Regions from separate parts of the Acidovorax sp. FHTAMBA genome, predicted to be linked through region 2. Evidence: riboswitches for the same ligand, from Rfam matches in the RefSeq annotation. Region 2 holds a riboswitch; the other holds the start of a gene.
The links. Region 2 has a riboswitch for S-adenosylhomocysteine ahead of ahcY (adenosylhomocysteinase). Riboswitches for the same ligand answer to the same signal wherever they lie in the genome.

Region 1: another riboswitch for S-adenosylhomocysteine. It lies ahead of metH (methionine synthase); the one in region 2 lies ahead of ahcY (adenosylhomocysteinase).

The regions. Positions count from the first base shown of each region.
Region 1 covers NZ_CP152407.1:470,701-476,470, reverse strand. The annotation lists gene metH (methionine synthase) at 82-2,823, opposite strand; S-adenosyl-L-homocysteine riboswitch at 2,851-2,950, opposite strand; gene AAFF19_RS02150 (PACE efflux transporter) at 3,009-3,464, opposite strand; gene AAFF19_RS02145 (LysR family transcriptional regulator) at 3,539-4,492, shown strand; gene AAFF19_RS02140 (PPK2 family polyphosphate kinase) at 4,696-5,592, shown strand; gene AAFF19_RS02135 (zinc ribbon domain-containing protein) at 5,647-5,770, opposite strand, start outside.
Region 2 covers NZ_CP152407.1:4,261,150-4,266,919, forward strand. The annotation lists gene metF (methylenetetrahydrofolate reductase [NAD(P)H]) at 1-606, opposite strand, end outside; gene AAFF19_RS19900 (TlyA family RNA methyltransferase) at 603-1,601, opposite strand; gene ahcY (adenosylhomocysteinase) at 1,761-3,197, opposite strand; S-adenosyl-L-homocysteine riboswitch at 3,266-3,344, opposite strand; gene AAFF19_RS19910 (hypothetical protein) at 3,533-3,766, shown strand; gene AAFF19_RS19915 (peptide chain release factor 3) at 3,903-5,588, shown strand; gene AAFF19_RS19920 (hypothetical protein) at 5,528-5,770, shown strand, end outside.

The DNA.
Region 1 (5,770 bases), 960 kb from region 2:
CAGAGCAAGTGAAAAAATCGGATCAAATACGGCCTCAGCGCTTATCCAGATTGCGCCAACAGCTATTGATTCAATAGCAGTCTAAAGATTCGGCGCCAGCAGCCGCGCCAGCACCTTCTCGTCCATCCCCCGGCGCAGCGCCATGTCGTGCAACTGGTCTTCGCCGATCTTGCCGACGTTGAAATACACGGCGTCAGGGTGGCCGATGTAGAAGCCGCTCACGCTGGCAGCCGGCATCATGGCCAGGCTTTCGGTGAGGCTCATACCGATCTCTTCGGCGTTCAGTACCCGGAACAGGTCTGTCTTGGCGCTGTGGTCGGGGCAGGCGGGGTAGCCGGGCGCGGGGCGGATGCCCTGGTACTTCTCGGCAATCATGTCGTCGTTGCTCAGCTGCTCGGCCGCTGCGTAGCCCCACAGGTCGGTGCGCACGCGCTGGTGCAGGGCCTCGGCGAAGGCCTCAGCCAGGCGGTCAGCCAGGCTCTTGAACATGATGGCCGAGTAGTCGTCCAGCGCGTCGATGAAGGCTTTTTCCTTCTTCTCCACACCCAGGCCCGCCGTCACGGCAAACATGCCCGCGTAGTCGGCAATGCCACTGCTCTTGGGCGCGATGAAGTCGGCCAGGCACCGGCTGGGGCGGGTCACGCCGTCGATCACATGCTTTTCGGCCTGCTGGCGCATGCCGTACCAGGTCATGGCGACCTCGGTGCGGGTGTCGTCGGTGTAGAACTCGATGTCATCGTCGTTCACGGTGTTGGCGGGCAGCAGCGCCATCACGCCACTGGCCGTGAGCCACCGGCCTTCGATGATCTTCTTGAGCATGGCCTGGCCGTCGGCAAACACGCGCGTGGCTTCCACGCCCACCACAGAGTCGGTGAGGATGGCGGGGTACGGGCCGGCCAGGTCCCAGGTCTGGAAGAACGGGCCCCAGTCGATGTAGCGGGCCAGCTCGGCCAGGTCGAAGTTCTTGAACACGCGGCGGCCCAGTGCGCGGGGCACGGTGGGGCGGTAAGTGCTCCAGTCCACCGGCGTCTTGTTGGCGCGGATCTTGGCCAGGGGCCACAGCGGGGTGGCCTTCTTGTTGGCGTGCTGGGTGCGCACCTTGTCGTAGTCGGCATTCACCTCGGCCACGTAGCTCTCGACACCATCGCCCAGCAGGCTTTGCGCCACGCTCACGCTGCGCGAGGCGTCGGGCACGTAGACCACGGGGCCTTCGTAATGCGGGGCGATCTTGACGGCCGTGTGCACGCGCGAGCAGGTGGCGCCGCCGATGAGCAGGGGGATTTTTTTGGTGCGGAAATGCGCGTCCTTCTGCATCTCGCCGGCTACGTACTGCATTTCTTCGAGGCTGGGGGTAATGAGGCCCGACAGGCCGACGATGTCCGCACCCTCTTCCTTGGCCTTGGCCAGGATCTCGTGGCAGGGCACCATCACGCCCATGTTCACCACCTCGAAGTTGTTGCACTGCAAGACCACGGTGACGATGTTCTTGCCGATGTCGTGCACGTCGCCCTTCACCGTGGCGATGATGATCTTGCCCTTGGTCTTCACGTCGCCACCGGCGGCCTCCATCTGCCGCTTTTCCTCTTCGATGTAGGGCAGCAGGTGCGCCACGGCGCTCTTCATCACGCGCGCGCTTTTCACCACCTGGGGCAAGAACATCTTGCCCGCGCCAAACAAATCGCCCACCACGTTCATGCCATCCATCAGCGGGCCTTCGATGACGTGCAGCGGGCGCCCGCCCTTGGCCAGGATGTCGCGGTAGGCTTCTTCGGTGTCCTCGACGATGAAGTCGGTGATGCCGTGCACCAGCGCGTGCGACAGGCGCTCGCCCACGGTCTTGGGGTGCTCCGGCGTGCCACGCCATTCGAGCTTCTTGCTCTCGTCCTTGGCGCCGCTCTTGGCGGTTTCGGCGATCTCGACCAGGCGCTCGCCGGCATCAGGCCGGCGATTGAGCACCACGTCTTCCACGCGCTCGCGCAGCACGGGCTCCAGGTCGTCGTACACGCCCACCATGCCCGCGTTGACGATGCCCATGTCCATGCCCGCTTTGATGGCGTGGAACAGGAACACGGTGTGGATGGCCTCGCGCACCGGGTCGTTGCCACGGAAGGAGAAAGACACGTTCGACACGCCGCCCGACACCTTGGCGCCCGGCAGGTGCTGCTTGATCCAGCGCACGGCCTCAATGAAATCGACGGCGTAGTTGTTGTGCTCTTCAATGCCCGTGGCCACGGCGAAGATGTTGGGGTCGAAGATGATGTCTTCGGGCGGGAAGCCCACCTCGTCGACCAGCACGCGGTAGGCGCGCTCGCAGATTTCGATCTTGCGCTCGTAGGTGTCGGCCTGGCCCTTTTCGTCAAACGCCATCACCACGGCCGCCGCACCGTAGCGCTTGACCAGCCGCGCCTGGCGCTTGAACTCGTCAACGCCCTCCTTCATAGAAATCGAGTTGACGATGCCCTTGCCCTGGATGCAGCGCAGCCCGGCCTCGATCACCTCCCACTTGGAGCTATCGACCATGATGGGCACGCGCGCGATGTCGGGCTCGGAGGCGATCAGCTGCAGAAAGCGCACCATGGCGGCCTTGCTGTCGAGCATGGCCTCGTCCATGTTGATGTCGATGACCTGCGCGCCGTTTTCCACCTGCTGGCGCGCCACGGCCAGGGCTTCTTCGTACTGGCCGTTCAGGATCATGCGCGCGAACGCCTTGGAGCCGGTGACGTTGGTGCGCTCGCCGATGTTGACGAACAGCGTGCCTTCGCCGATGGAGACAGGCTCCAGGCCGGACAGCTTCATGGGTGGGGGCAACGGGATAGCGGACATAAGGCTCACCTGTAGGAACAGCAGAAGAACAGGTGAGCGTCGTTGCGGTGGGGCCTGCGGGGGCTCTTTCGGTACCCAAGCCTGACGGCCACCCGGTTGGGGGGCCGCTGCAACGCTCCTTGGGCAGCGCCGGATTTTACCGGCTTGCCATCACTGCGCGGCAAAGGCGCGGCGCACGGGCCACTTCAGTGGGCGCCTAGGGCCGATGCCGGCAGACCAAACAGGTGGTCGAACACCCAGTTGAAGACAAAGGTGTAGCACAGGAAAAACACGATCAGGCCCAGGTCCATCACGAACGCGTGCCACAGGGTGATGTCGAACCACCAGGCAAACAGCGGCACCAACGTGAAGACCAGCCCCCCCTCGAACCCGATGGCATGCGCCACGCGCCGCGCCACGCTGCGTCCGCGCACCGGCTGGCGCGCCTCCCAGCGCTCGAACGCCCAGTTGAAGACAATGTTCCAGACGATGGCAATCACCGAGGCTGCGACCGCCACCACGCTCGAGTGGCCCGCGCCCTGGCCGCTCAGCAGGGCCAGACCGGCCGTGGCAGCGGCAATGGCGATCAGCTCGTACAGGCTCACATATATCAGTCGGCGCTTGACGCCTTGCAGGCCGAAAAGGGTGGGTTGCTTATCCATAAGGCCTGCACTGTATGTGCCTGTAGCTGATATATAAAGTCAGCTTATTTCAGTTTTATTGATAACCCACGCCCATGGCCTTCTCTTCTGACAGCGTGCAGGTGTTTCTGGCGGCGCTCGACCACGGCTCGTTTTCGGCCGCAGCGCGGGCGCTGTCGCGGGTGCCGTCGGCGGTGAGCATGACCATTGCCCACCTGGAGGCGGAACTGGATGTGCAGCTGTTTGACCGCAGCGGCCGCGAGCCCCGGCCCACGGCGGCGGCGCGCGCGCTGGAGCCCCAGGCCCGGCTGCTGGCGGGACAGCTGCAGCAGCTCAACGCCCAGGCGCTGGCACTCACGCAGGGGCTGGAGGAGCGGCTGACGCTGGCCATTGCCCCCGAGCTGCTGGCCGCCCGCTGGACAGAGCCTCTGGCGGCGCTGGCGCAGGAGCACCCCTTGCTGCAGATCGAGGTGCTGGCCGCCCCCCAGGTGGACGCACTGGCGCTGCTGCACAGCGGCCGCGCGCAGCTGGCGCTGGTGTTCGAGCGGCCCAGCATCGACGGCCGCGAAGGTTTTCAGGAAGTGGGCACCGAAACCCTGGTGGCCGTGATGGCGCCCGACCACGCGGTGCTGCAGGACGCACGCGCCTCGGCTATTGCGCGTGGCGCGCCGCCCGAGCGCGCCATGCTGCGCGAGGAGCACCTGACCACCACGCGCCAGATCGTGGTGGCCAGCCGCGACCTGGCGCAGACCGACCCGCGTTTCGTGTTTGCCCGCCACCACTGGCGCACCGACAACCACCTGGCCGCCTTGGGCCTGATCGAAGCCGGGCTGGGCTGGGGCTGGCAGCCGCGCGCGCTGGTGCAGCCGCGCATCGAGGCCGGCCGCTTGATCGAGATGCCGTTTGAAAACCTGAGCAACGGCACTGCGCTGTGGGTGGATGTGGTGTGGTCCAAGGAGCGGCCCCTGGGCCTGGGCGCGGCCCGCTTTGTGGCGCTGATGCGGGACAGCGCGGCACGGCGGAACACGCCGGATGGCATGGCAGGCTGACGTAAAAAATCTGGTCAAAAGTGCCTCCAGCGCATATCCAGCAAGCGCCATAAGCTATTATTTTTGCAGCAAATACAGGCGCCCCGGGCCCGAACGGTGAGCGTACTGTGCCGACAAACCCGCTGGCCGACCGCGTGGTGCGCGGTGTACGCTGACAAGCCGCGTGCGCTGATGCGGCACCGCCATCACTTCAAGGAGTCCCTGTGCCAGACACCGCCTCGCCCGCCGCCATCTTTTCTGCCCGCGACAAGACCACTGCACAGCGCTGGGCGCGCTGCCAGCCCGGCGCGCCCCGCCTGCCGGGCGAGCCCGGCAAGGCAGCAACGCTGTTCTCGCTGGATTCGCTGGACCCCGCTGCCAAGCCGTTTTCGGGCGGCAACAAGACCGATGACAAGGCCGCCGTCGAAGCCCTGGCCGAGGAGCTGGATGTGCTGCAGAACCTCTTCTACGCCGACCGCCGCTACAAGCTGCTGGTGGTGCTGCAGGGCACCGACACCTCGGGCAAGGACGGCACCATCCGCGGCGTCTTTGGCCGCATGAGCGCACTGGGCGTGCACGCCGTGGGCTGGAAGGCGCCGACCGAGACCGAGCGCGCCCACGATTACCTCTGGCGCATTCACCAGCAGGTGCCGCAGGCGGGCGACATCACCGTGTTCAACCGCAGCCACTATGAAGACGTGCTGGTTCCCGTGGTCAACGGCTGGATCACGCCCGCGCAGCAGCAGCAGCGTCTGGCGCACATCAACGACTTCGAGCGCATGCTCAGCGAGACGGGCACCATCGTGCTCAAGTTCCTGCTGCACATCGGTTTTGACGAGCAGCGCGAACGGCTGCAGGAGCGCCTGGACGACCCTACCAAACACTGGAAGTTCAGCATGGGCGACATCGAGGTGCGCAAGCAGTGGGCCGACTACCGCCGCGCCTACGACACGCTGCTGAACGCCACCCACACCCCGTGGGCGCCCTGGACCATCGTGCCCGCCAATTCCAAAACCCACCGCAACCTGATGATTGCCACGGTGCTGCGCGAGGTGCTGCAGAACCTGGACTTGCGCTACCCCCCCGGGGATTCGGCGCTGGAGCACTTCACGGTGGAGTGAGGCTTTTCTCATACCCCGTCAGGGGCTGCGAGTTACGGCGGGGGTGCGATCGGCTCAAGTGAGCTTGTGCCCGCAGTGATCGCAGAAGCGGTCTGTGGGCTCCACGGCGCCACGGCACTGCGGGCAGGTGGGGGTGACTGCCGGGGCCAAAGGGGCTGAAGGGGCTGCTGCGGCGGCA
Region 2 (5,770 bases):
GATGCCGGGTACCACGGGCACGCTGGCCCCCAGCCGCTGCGTATCCTCCAGAAAGCGGAAATACGCGTCGCTGTTGTAGAAATACTGGGTGATGGCGGAGTCTGCACCCGCCTGCACCTTGGCGATGTAGGCCTTGATATCCGCCTCGGGCGACCTTGCCTGGGGATGCACCTCGGGGTACGCGGCCACTTCGATGTGGAAATCCCGGCCCGTCTCCGCGCGGATGAAGGCCACCAGGTCGCTGGCGTAGTGGAACTCCCCGCCCGCGCCATAGCCGCTGGGCAGATCGCCCCGCAGCGCCACCAGCCGCTTGACGCCCATGCCCTTGAGCGTGGCCAGCTGCTCGCGCACAGACTGGCGCGTAGCACCAATGCACGAGAAGTGCGAAGCGGCACTCACGCCTTCGGCCAGGATCTCGCGCACGGTGCCGAATGTGCCCTCCTGCGTGGAGCCGCCGGCACCGTAAGTCACCGAACAAAAATCCGGCCGCAGTGCATAGAGCTGCTGACGGGCCGCGCGCAGCTTGTCGGCGCCCTCGGGCGTCTTGGGTGGAAAAAATTCGAAACTGACCGGGAACCCGGTCCGCTGGTTGCTCGCCACGGTCATGCGGCTCTCCTTGCAAAAACAAAAAACTCCCGGTTTCCATCACCCCCCTGGATGGGGCTGTCCAGCCAGGCCAGAACGGTGAAACCCAGGTCTGCGCAGCAGTCGCGGATGCGTTTTTCGACCACGGCATAGAGCGCCGCATCCCGCACCACGCCCCCCTTTCCCACCTGGCCCGGCTGCAGTTCGAACTGCGGCTTGACCAGCATCAGCAGACGCCCTTCGGGCTTGAGCAGCGAAACGATGGCGGGCAACACCAGGGTCAGGGAGATGAAGGAAAGGTCGCCGGTGATCACATCGAACACCGGGGTGGTTTCCACCTGGGCGCATTCCGGGCGGCGCCTGCGCTGCACGGGCAATGTGCCCAGCTTGCGGGCCTCCGCACGCTGGGCGCGTTCGGACTTGAAGGCTTCGATGTCCTGTTCCTTGGCGTCGCCGCTGTCGTCGTAGGCGTCGTCCACCACGCCGCCGTTGCGCATCCAGCTGTAGGGTGCTTCGGGCTGGGTTTCGTTGTCTTCGTCTGCCTCGACCACTTCCGAGAGCGCATCCTCACACGCCTGCTGAAGGGTCTCGGCAGTCACCGACCGTGCGTTCACCCCTTCCACGCAGACGACCCGCAGATCATTGCGCAGGCGGTCGTGCAGCTGGCCATGGCCCACATCCATGCCTATGACCTGCGCGGCGCCATGCTGCAGCAAGCAGTCGGTGAAGCCGCCAGTGCTCTGCCCCACGTCCAGGCAGCGCAGCCCGGCCACAGACAACCCTGTGGCCTGCAAGGCGCCTTCAAGCTTGAGGCCGCCGCGCGAGATGTACTTGGCCTCGGCATCGTCCAGCAACTTCACCTCGGCCACCGCCGGGATGTCATCGCCGTTCTTCGCCACCTTCTGCCAGGGCGCCAGGGGCGACAGGCGCCACTCGACCCCGGCGGCAATCAGCCGCTGCGCCTGCGAGCGCGTGGCCGCATGGCCCGCTTCCACCAGAAAAACATCGGCACGCATGGCGCTCATCCTTTAGGGTTCAAATCAGCCGCTAACGCTTATGTATAAAGCGCCATCAGCTATAGTAAAAATAGCAAACAGAATCCCGCTACCCAAGGGGCCGCACACCCGGCATGGCCGGGCACCCGAGAAAAGGCGCGCAGCGCCCCGGGGAGGAAATCAATACCGGTAGGTATCGGGCTTGTAGGGGCCCTGCTTGGGCACGCCAATGTAGGCGGCCTGCTCATCCGTCAGCTCCGAAAGCATGGCACCCACCTTCTTGAGGTGAAGGCGTGCTACCTTTTCGTCCAGGTGCTTGGGCAGCACATAGACCTTGCCATTCTCGTAGTAGTCGCTGTGTGTGAACAGCTCGATCTGGGCGATGGTCTGGTTGGCGAAGCTCGAAGACATCACAAAGCTCGGGTGGCCGGTGCCGCAGCCCAGGTTCACCAGGCGGCCCTTGGCCAGCAGGATGATGCGCTTGCCGTCGGCAAAGATCACATGGTCCACCTGGGGCTTGATCTCTTCCCACTGGCAGTGCTCTTCAAGCTTGGCTACCTGGATTTCGTTGTCGAAGTGGCCGATGTTGCAGACGATGGCCTGGTCTTTCATGGCCTGCATGTGCTCGAAGGTGATCACGTCGCGGTTGCCGGTGGTGGTCACAAAGATATCGGCCTTGTCTGCCGCATATTCCATCGTGACGACGCGGTAGCCTTCCATCGCGGCCTGCAGGGCGTTGATGGGGTCGATCTCGGTCACCCACACCTGGGCGCTCAGGGCGCGCAGCGCCTGGGCGCTGCCCTTGCCCACGTCGCCGTACCCCGCCACCACAGCCACCTTGCCGGCAATCATCACATCGGTGGCGCGCTTGATGCCATCCACCAGCGACTCGCGGCAGCCATACAGGTTGTCGAACTTGCTCTTGGTCACCGAGTCGTTCACGTTGATGGCGCGGAACATCAGGTTGCCCTTGGCCGACATCTCCTTGAGGCGGTGCACGCCGGTGGTGGTTTCTTCGGTCACGCCGATGATCTGGGCGCTCTTGCGGCTGTACCAGGTGGCGTCCTCGGCCAGCTTGGCCTTGATGGCGGCAAACAGGATGCGCTCTTCTTCGCTGCCGGGGTTAGCGAGCACGCCGGGGTTCTTCTCGGCCTGCTTGCCCAGGTGCATCAGCAGCGTGGCATCGCCACCGTCGTCCAGAATCAGGTTGGGGCCTTCGCCTTCGGTGCCTGCGGGGCCGAAATCAAAGATGCGGTGGGTGTAGTCCCAGTAATCCACCAGGGTCTCGCCCTTGATGGCAAACACCGGCGTGCCCGCAGCAGCGATGGCTGCCGCAGCGTGGTCCTGTGTGGAGAAGATGTTGCACGAGGCCCAGCGCACCTCGGCGCCCAGCGCTTGCAGGGTTTCGATCAGCACTGCAGTCTGGATCGTCATGTGCAGCGAGCCCGTGATGCGCGCGCCCTTGAGCGACTGCTTGGGCGCGAATTCCTCGCGGATGGCCATCAGGCCGGGCATCTCGGTTTCGGCGATGCGGATTTCCTTGCGGCCCCATTCGGCCAGACCGATGTCGGCAATGATGCAGTCGGTATTGACGGGGGCGTTGACACGTGCGTTCATGGTGTGCTCCAAAGCATGTTTGAAAAGCCACTGGACGCGGGGAGACAGGTAGCGCTCACCACACGATCAGTGGATGAGCGTCGTTGCTTGATGACTCCGAGCCTCACGCCCCGCCTGTGCTGGGGACGCTGCAACGCTCCTCGGAAGCCGCGCATTTTACACGCACATGCTCAATCACGTTGCATTCCCCCTTGCAGCGTGGGCGTCCTGCCGACCGCGCAAATGCCGCGCTTCCTACAGGCTGCAAACACAAGACGCCGTGAAATCCATACCGTGCTTCCGCGTTCGCCGAACCGGACCGCCATCATCAACCCATAGAGAAAGTGACACCCATCATGAACAAGCTGATCGCTATTGGTATCGTTTCTGTCGGCCTCGCAACCCTTGCCGCCTGCGACGTGCGTAAAACCCAGGAAGGCAACGTGACGCTGCCCAAATACGAGGTGGAAAAAACCCAATCGGGCGACGTGACACTACCCAAGTACGACGTCAAGACACCGGACGTGAACGTCACCACGGAAGAAAAGGTCATCGAGGTGCCCAAGATCGAAGTCACACCTGCGAAGTAACCCCTGTGGGATGCACTGCATGCATTGATCGGGTGCATCCCGCACATTCCGCAGGCCACTCTTCCTGCAATAGGGATAATCGCGCGGTTCCCATTTTTTCCCAGCGCCGCGCACCCCCCGTGCGGCCACCGCCCGAATGTCCGCACCGTTCCTTGCCGAAACCCGGCGCCGCCGAACCTTTGCCATCATCTCCCACCCCGACGCCGGTAAGACGACGTTGACGGAAAAGCTGCTGCTGTTCTCGGGCGCGATCCAGATCGCCGGCGCCGTCAAGGGACGCAAGGCCAGCCGCCATGCCACGTCGGACTGGATGGAGATCGAAAAACAGCGTGGTATTTCGGTGGCCTCGTCGGTGATGCAGATGCTCTACCGCGAGCATGTGATCAACCTGCTCGACACCCCCGGCCACAAGGACTTCTCGGAAGACACCTACCGTGTGCTGACAGCAGTGGATTCGGCCCTGATGGTGATCGATGCCGCCAACGGGGTGGAGTCGCAGACACGCCGCCTGATCGAGGTCTGCCGTCAGCGCGACACCCCCATCATCACTTTCGTGAACAAGATGGACCGCGAAGTGCGCGACCCGCTGGACATCCTTGACGAGGTGGAGCGCGAGCTGGGCATGCCCTGCTGCCCCATCACCTGGCCCGTAGGCCAGGGCAAAAGTTTTGGCGGCATCATCAACCTGCGTACGCAGGCCATGACGGTCTTCACACCCGGCAGCGACCGCGGCCCCAAGGATTTTGAAGTGATCCCGCTGACCGAGGCGGACCGACTTCGCCAGCGGTTCGGCAAGGCGTTTGATGATGCGCTGGAGAGCATGGAGCTCGCGGTGGGTGCCTCGGCCCCGTGGAGCCACGAAGACTTTCTGGCCGGCAAACTGACACCGGTGTTCTTCGGCTCGGGCGTGAACAATTTCGGGGTCATGGAAGTGCTCGACGCCGTGGTCGACATGTCTCCACCTCCCGGGCCGCGTACCAGTACCCTGCAGGTCAACAAGCAACCCGTGGTCAAGACCATTCAGCCTGAGGACGAGGGCTTTTCCGGCGTGGTGTTCAAGGTGCAAGCCAACATGGACGCCAACCACCGCGACCGCATCGCCTTCGTGCGCGTGGCCTCGGGCAAGTACACACCCGGCATGAAACTCAAGGTGCAACGCACCGCCAAGGAACTGCGGCCCACTAGCGTGGTGACTTTCATGTCCCAGCGCCGCGAGGCTGTGGAAGAAGCCTACGCGGGCGACATCATTGGCTTTACCACGCACGGCGGCGTGCAGCTGGGCGACACCATCACGGATGGCTCCAGTCTGCAGTTCACCGGCCTGCCCTTCTTCGCGCCCGAGATGTTCATGACCGTAGTACTCAAGAACCCCCTGCGCACCAAGCAGCTGCAACAAGGCCTGGCCCAGCTGGGCGAGGAAGGCGCCATCCAGGTCTTCAAGCCCGACGCCGGCGGCAACATGCTTCTGGGTGCCGTGGGCCAGCTGCAGTTTGAAGTGGTGCAGCACCGCCTGAAGGCCGAATACGACGCCGATGTGCGGCTGGAAGGCTGCCAGTACACGGGGGCGCGGTGGATCACCGCCGACAACACCGCCGACCTGCGCGCCTTCACCGACGCGTATCCGCTGAGATTGGCGCACGATGCGGCGGACACGCTGGCATATCTTTGCACGTCACCGTATGACGTACGGCTGGCGCAGGAGCGGTTTCCGAAGATTCACTTTCATCCGCTGCGGGAGCATGCGGGGTTGGCGCTGCAGCAATGCCCACTGATCCCGCTGCTGCACCATCACGCGGCCCACGCGCCCGCCAGACATTTGTAGGGTTCTTTAGTGCTCTGACGCTCGTGTATGGAGTGTGGCTATTGGTTTTTTGGCCGGGCGTTCTGGGGCAAGATAGCTTGGCAGTCCTGCTGGAAATCGAAGCTCCTGACAAGTTCCATTCCGGCAAGACTGACTTGTGGTACGAGTTCGTCCGAATTTTGTATGCACACACCGGACATGTG